Regions from separate parts of the Streptomyces sp. NPDC003379 genome, predicted to be linked through region 2. Evidence: riboswitches for the same ligand, from Rfam matches in the RefSeq annotation. Region 2 holds a riboswitch; the other holds the start of a gene.
What was found. Region 2 has a riboswitch for S-adenosylmethionine ahead of thrC (threonine synthase). Riboswitches for the same ligand answer to the same signal wherever they lie in the genome.

Region 1: it holds a riboswitch for S-adenosylmethionine, as region 2 does, so the genes downstream of both, ACWDVB_RS35085 (aminotransferase class V-fold PLP-dependent enzyme) here and thrC (threonine synthase) in region 2, are expected to answer to the same signal.

Annotation. Positions count from the first base shown of each region.
Region 1 covers NZ_JBSFRK010000055.1:33,894-37,289, forward strand. Annotated here, with positions in the region: gene qcrB (cytochrome bc1 complex cytochrome b subunit) at 1-98, shown strand, start outside; gene trpD (anthranilate phosphoribosyltransferase) at 229-1,293, shown strand; SAM riboswitch class IV at 1,390-1,507, shown strand; gene ACWDVB_RS35085 (aminotransferase class V-fold PLP-dependent enzyme) at 1,728-3,110, shown strand; gene ACWDVB_RS35090 (glycerate kinase family protein) at 3,059-3,396, opposite strand, start outside.
Region 2 covers NZ_JBSFRK010000061.1:4,984-8,379, forward strand. Annotated here, with positions in the region: gene ACWDVB_RS36205 (alpha,alpha-trehalose-phosphate synthase (UDP-forming)) at 1-314, opposite strand, end outside; gene ACWDVB_RS36210 (glucosyl-3-phosphoglycerate synthase) at 367-1,311, opposite strand; SAM riboswitch class I at 1,486-1,642, shown strand; gene thrC (threonine synthase) at 1,660-2,955, shown strand; gene ACWDVB_RS36220 (MoaD/ThiS family protein) at 3,007-3,282, shown strand.

The DNA of each region.
Region 1 (3,396 bases), on a different contig from region 2:
CCAAGCTCTCCAAGGGCTACTACGGCGAGGACAGCCAGATCCCCAAGCCCACCGCCGAGGAGTACAAGGAGATCACCAGCGGCCACGGCCACCACTGATCACCGTCGCCACGGCAAGAGCCCCGTCCAGTGCATGGACGGGGCTCTTTGCCGTCCCGGAGGCTGGATAGGGTGGTCCCACCCCGACGTGTCGGGGTCTCCTTCCCACAGACGAAGACCAGGAGCGGCTATGAGCGCTGTGACCCCCGCAGGAGGCACTACCGCGGCGGGCCGTTCCTGGCCCGACGTACTGAACGGCCTGCTCGACGGGCACGACCAGAGCGCCGACGACACGGCCTGGGCGATGGACCGCATCATGCGCGGCGAGGCCACCGACGCGCAGATCGCGGGGTTCGCGGTCGCGCTGCGGGCCAAGGGGGAGACCGTCGAGGAGATCTCCGGTCTGGTGCGCGCCATGTACGCGCACGCACGCGTCATCGACGTGCCGGGGCCGAGCGTCGACATCGTCGGCACGGGCGGCGACGGCGCCAAGACCGTCAACATCTCGACCATGTCCGCGATCGTCGTCGCGGGCACGGGCGCGAAGGTCGTCAAGCACGGCAACCGCGCCGCCTCCAGCGCGTCCGGTGCCTCCGACGTACTGGAGAAGCTGGGCGTCAACCTGGACCTCACGCCCCAGCGCGTGGCCGAGGTGGCCGAGGAGGCCGGGATCACCTTCTGCTTCGCGGTGAAGTTCCACCCGGCGCTGCGCCATGTGGCGCCCGCCCGCAAGGAGCTGGGGATCCGTACGACCTTCAACTTCCTCGGTCCGCTCACCAACCCCGCCAAGGTGCGGGCCCAGGCCACCGGTGTGGCCGACGCCCGCATGGCGCCGATCGTCGCCGGAGTGCTCGCCGAGCGCGGCTCGTCGGCCCTGGTCTTCCGGGGCGACGACGGGCTCGACGAGCTCACGACCACGGCCACCTCGCGGGTGTGGGTCGTGCGGGACGGGGCGGTGCGCGAGGAGTCCTTCGACCCCCGTGACGTCGGGATCGGCCTCGTGCCCGTCGAGGCGCTGCGGGGCGCCGACGCCTCGTACAACGCGGAGGTCGCCCTGCGGCTGCTCGACGGCGAGAGCGGGCCGGTGCGGGACGCGGTGCTGCTGAACGCGGCGGCGGCGCTGGTCGCCCTCGCGCCGACCGACGAGCCGCTGGTGGAGCAGATCCGCGTCGGCATGGCGAAGGCGGCTCGGGCCATCGACTCCGGGGCCGCGAAGAAGTCCCTGGAGCGGTGGGTGACGGCCAGCAGCCGCTGATCACCGGGCCTGAGGCCGACACATGTGACGCGAGGCGCGGTCCGGATCCTGGACCGCGCCTTGCGCGTCGAAGATCTTGTGGCAAGATGCAGGACAGGTCATGAGTGACAGCGACTACGGCCCCGGCCCGCTGTCCGGCAACCCTCCGTCCGTGGCGGGGTGCCCCGGGTGAAGACCAGGTCGTACGCAGCAAGGCGTATGGCAAGCGCGGACCCCTGGACATCGGTGAATGTCACAGCCCTGGGGTCCTGGTCCTCAAGGGAGCAGTCTCGTGAGCAAGCGAATGCGATAGGGCCTGTCGGCCCCGTTTTTCACACCCTCCGCCCGGCGAAGAGCGCCGTGCGTCGAGGCAACACCCGTACGCCGGACAGCCGTCGCGCTGCCGCACGGGATCTTTCGCAGCCGTTCCGCCTTGCCCGCAGGGAGATACCGCCATGTCTGTTTCCGCCGTCGCCGCCGACTCCTCCGTCTGTGCCCCGCTGGCCGTGCTCGGCCGGGACGTCACCGTGCCGCTGGTCACCGGCGGTGAGGTGACGTACGCCGCGCTCGACTACGCGGCGAGCGCGCCCGCGCTGCAGCGGGTGTGGGACGACGTGGCCGCGTACGCGCCGTACTACGGCAGCGTGCACCGCGGCGCCGGATACCTCTCGCAGCTCTCCACCGACCTGTTCGAGAACTCCCGTACGGCCGTCGCCGAGTTCCTCGACTGCCGCGCGGACGACCAGGTCGTCTTCACCCGGTCCACCACCGACTCGCTGAACCTGCTCGCCGCCGCCCTGCCCGCGAACTGCCAGGTCTTCGTCTTCGAGACCGAGCACCACGCCTCGCTCCTGCCGTGGCGGGACGCCCAGGTGACGTACCTCGACGCGCCCCGCACCCCCGACGAGGCCGTGCAGACCCTGGAACGGGCGCTGGCCGACCGCCACCCCTACGGGCCCGCCCTGGTCTGCGTCACCGGCGCCTCCAACGTCACCGGCGAGCTGTGGCCGGTGCGGGAGCTGGCCGCCGCCGCGCACGCGCACGGCGCCCGGATCGTGCTCGACGCAGCGCAGCTCGCCCCCCATCACCCGGTGTCCGTAAGGGAGTTGGACGTCGACTGGGTCGCGTTCTCCGGGCACAAGCTGTACGCGCCCTTCGGCTCGGGCGTGCTCGCGGGCCGCTCCGACTGGCTGCGCGCCGCCGAGCCCTACCTCGCGGGCGGCGGGGCCTCGCGGAAGGTGGCGCGACGCCCCAAGGAAGCAGGCGGCGGCGTGGACGTGGAGTGGCACGACACCGCGGCCCGTCACGAGGCCGGGTCGCCGAACGTCATCGGCGTCTACTCCATCGCCTCCGCCTGCAAGGCCCTCACCGACGCGGGCTTCGACGAGCTGGTCGCCCGTGAGCGGCATCTGATCAAGACGGTGCGCGAGGGGCTCGCCGAGGTGCCCGCCGTGCGGGTGCTCTCGCTCTTCGGTGACGACGCGCCGCGCGTGGGCGTCATCTCCTTCGTCGTGGACGGCTGGAACAGCTCGCACTTCGCCGCCGCGCTCTCCGCCGAGTACGGGATCGGCGTACGGGACGGCCTGTTCTGCGCCCACCCGCTGGTGCGCACCCTCCTCGGCGGCGAGGCCGACGAGCCCGGCGAGTGCGGCGCCCCCGAGGCGGCGCCCGGCGAGAAGTCGCTGAACGCGATCCGCGTGAGCTTCGGCGCGGGCACCCCGGACGAGCACGTCGAGCGTTTCGTACGCGCCGTCAAGGAGCTGGTGGCGGACGGCGCTCGGTGGAGCTACCGCACCGAGGACGGCCGCTGCGTGCCGGACACCAGCGCCGCCGCCTGACCCACGGGCAGCCGGCCTCCGGACAGCTGCGTCCCGAGCCGGATCATCCGCAGGGCCCGCTCGGTCGCGTCGGTGAGGAACTCGCCGCCCCGGCCGAGCGCCTCGGTCAGCGACACCGGGGCGGGCAGGATCGCGCTGTAGGCGTCCACGCCCAGCGCGCGGACGGTGTGCGCGCCGTCCCCGATGGTGCCGGCGAGCACCAGGACCGGGCGGCCGAACCGCTTGGCGCGGCGGGCCACCTCGGCGGGGATCTTGCCGTACGAAGTCTGGTGGTCCAGGGCGCCCT
Region 2 (3,396 bases):
AGGACCGAGTTGGCGATGCCGTTGTACGCCGCCGCGTGCACGCCCTCGCGGGAGCCCGCGTCGATGTCGAGCATCCGCACGCCCGGCTCGCCGACGCCGCGCCGCACCGCCTCCCGGTCGCCCTCGCCGAGCGCCGCGCACACCCAGAGGGCGTCCGCCTCGTCGCCGATGGCGCTCAGCCCGGAGACGAGACCGCCGCCGCCGCGTTTGGCGGTCAGCTCGCCGTCCTCTGTGACGGTGTACGAGACGGGGCCGCGGTTGGACGCGACGAGTACCTGTGCTTGCGCTGCTGCTGTTCGGGGCTCGGGGACCATGTGGCAAAACGTAGCCCGTCCCGGGGCCGGGCAAACGTACGACCGGAAGCGGTCACGCCACGCGCCGGTGCGCGTACTCCGCGATGCCGGCCATCGGCGGCCGCTCCTCCGTGTCCACGGCGTGGGTCCGCGGCACGAATCCGTGCTCGCCCCGCTCGAACTGCGTCAGCTCCGGGCGTACGAGATGTCCGCGCGCGAGCCGCAGCTGCGCCGTCCGGTAGATCGCCGCCGCCATCCGCCCGAGCGCCTGCCCGTCCTGGTGGCGGTGCTTGCGCACCCCGACGTCCACCTGCGCCAGCGCGTCCAGGCCGACCGTGTGCAGCGCGTCGACGAGCAGCCCCAGTTCCACGCCGTACCCGACGGGGAACGGCAGCCGCTCCAGGAGCGACCTGCGGGCCGCGTACTCGCCGCCCAGCGGCTGGACGAAACCGGCGAGCAGCGGCCAGTGCATGTTCAGCAGCGGCCGCGCCATCAGCTCGGTCACCCGGCCGCCCTGGCCCGCGGCCTCGCCGAGCGGACGGTCGTACATCGCCTTCACGAAGGCCACGTCCGGGTCGGTCAGGAGCGGGCCCACGATCCCCGTGACGAAGTCCGCGGAGAACTCCCGCAGATCCGCGTCGACGAACGCGACGATGTCCCCGCTCGTCACGAGCAGCGAACGCCACAGCACCTCGCCCTTGCCGGGCAGCGGCGCGATGCGCGGCAGGATCTCGTCCCGGTGGACGACCTCGGCGCCCGCCTCCCGCGCCACCCGCGCCGTACGGTCGGACGAGCCGGAGTCGATCACCACCAGCTCGTCGACCAGCGGAACCCTCTCGATCAGCTCGCGGCGGATCTCGGAGACGATCGCGCCGACCGTCTCCTGTTCGTCCAGCGCGGGCAGCACGACGCTCACCGTCGCGCCGGACGCGCGCTTGGCGGCGGACAACCGGTCCAGCGGGCGGTCGGCGACGGACCACGAACGTCCGTTCAGCCAGCGCTCGACCTCTTCCAGCACGGTCAGGGTCCTCCCATATGTGATCCATCTCGCGGTGCGGACGACTATCTCAAGGGTCCAGGGCTTCGGTTACAGTCTTGAACAACGCCGGTGACCATCGCATGTCGGGGTCGCTGCCGCGTTCGAGATCGACAACCACGTCGAGATCGACAACTGAATCCCATAATCGAATACCGCTCATCCAGAGGGGCAGAGGGATACGGCCCGTTGAAGCCCCGGCAACCCTCCAGCCGGTCTCGGACGCGATCAAGTGATCAGCGCCGCGAGGCTCCCGGCTAGGGAAGGTGCCAATTCCGTCTCGCGGCGAGATGCGCCGCGGGGAAGATGAGGAGAAAGGGCCTCCCCTCCATGGCTGTGCAGACTGTCGCCACCGAAACCCCCGCCACGACCGTTGACCTCGGTCCCGCCTCGGGTCTCTCCTGCCGGGAATGCGGCACCAAGTTCCCGCTCGGCCCGATCTTCGCCTGCGCCGAGTGTTTCGGCCCCCTCGAAGTCGCGTACGACCTGCCCCTCGGCGACCCGGAAGCCCTCCGCAAGCGGATCGAGGCCGGGCCCGCCAACATCTGGCGCTACGCCCCGCTGCTGCCCGTCCCCGCCGACGTCGCCGACAAGCCGAATCTCAACCCCGGCTGGACCAAGCTCGTCAAGGCCGACAACCTCGCGCGTGAACTCGGCGTCGAGCAGGGCAAGTTGTTCGTCAAGGACGACTCCGGCAACCCCACGCACTCCTTCAAGGACCGCGTCGTCGCGCAGGCCCTGGAGGCGGCGAGGGCCTTCGGCTTCACCACGCTCTCCTGCTCCTCCACCGGCAACCTCGCGGGCGCCGTCGGCGCCGCCGCGGCCCGCGCCGGCTTCCGCTCCTGCGTGTTCATCCCGCACGACCTGGAGCAGGGCAAGGTCGTCATGGCCGCGGTCTACGGCGGTGAGCTCGTCGGCATCGAGGGCAACTACGACGACGTGAACCGCTTCTGCTCCGAGCTGATCGGCGACCCGCTGGGCGAGGGCTGGGGCTTCGTCAACGTCAACCTCCGGCCGTACTACGGCGAGGGTTCCAAGACCCTCGCGTACGAGATCTGCGAGCAGCTGGGGTGGGAGCTGCCCGACCAGCTGGTCATCCCGATCGCCTCCGGCTCACAGCTCACGAAGATCGACAAGGGGCTCAAGGAGCTGATCGCGCTCGGCCTCGTGGCGGACAAGCCGTACAAGATCTTCGGTGCGCAGGCGGAGGGATGCTCTCCGGTGTCGGCCGCCTTCAAGGCGGGCCACGACGTCGTACGCCCCCAGAAGCCGGACACCATCGCCAAGTCCCTCGCCATCGGCAACCCCGCCGACGGGCCGTACGTCCTCGACATCGCGCGCCGCACGGGCGGCGCCGTGGAGGACGTGAACGACGAGCAGGTCGTCGACGCGATCAAGCTCCTCGCGCGGACCGAGGGCATCTTCGCGGAGACCGCCGGGGGGGTGACCGTGGGCGTCACGAGGAAGCTGGTCGAGGCGGGGCTCATCGATCCCTCGCTGACCACGGTCGTGCTGAACACAGGAGATGGCCTGAAGACGCTGGACGCCGTCGCTGAGACGTCGCAGGCCACTGCCACGATCCGGCCCAGCGTCGAGGCGTTCCGCGCCGCGGGGCTTGCCCGTTAGCCGCCGTAGGGCCTGAGCTTTCCTTCCGACCTGAACTACCGAGGTGAACCCATGAGCGTGAACGTCCGGATTCCTACCATCCTCCGCACCTACACCGGCGGCAAGGCCGAAGTGGCCGCCGAGGGGGCGACCCTGGGGCAGGTCATCGCCGACCTGGAGAAGAACCACACCGGCATCGCGGCCCGCGTCCTGGACGACCAGGGCAAGCTGCGCCGCTTCGTCAACGTGTACGTGAACGACGACGACGTCCGCTTCGAAAAGGGCCTGGAGACGGCCACCCCGGACGGCGCGGGCGTCTCGATCATTCCGGCGGTCGCCGGCGGATGATCCGTTTCCGCAGGCTCCCTGCATAACCCCCATTGCCCCCTCCGGGAGAGAAACGGAGGGGGCAATTCTGCATGGTTGAGCGCGGTACAGTTGGGAAAGGCGCTTCACCGTTTG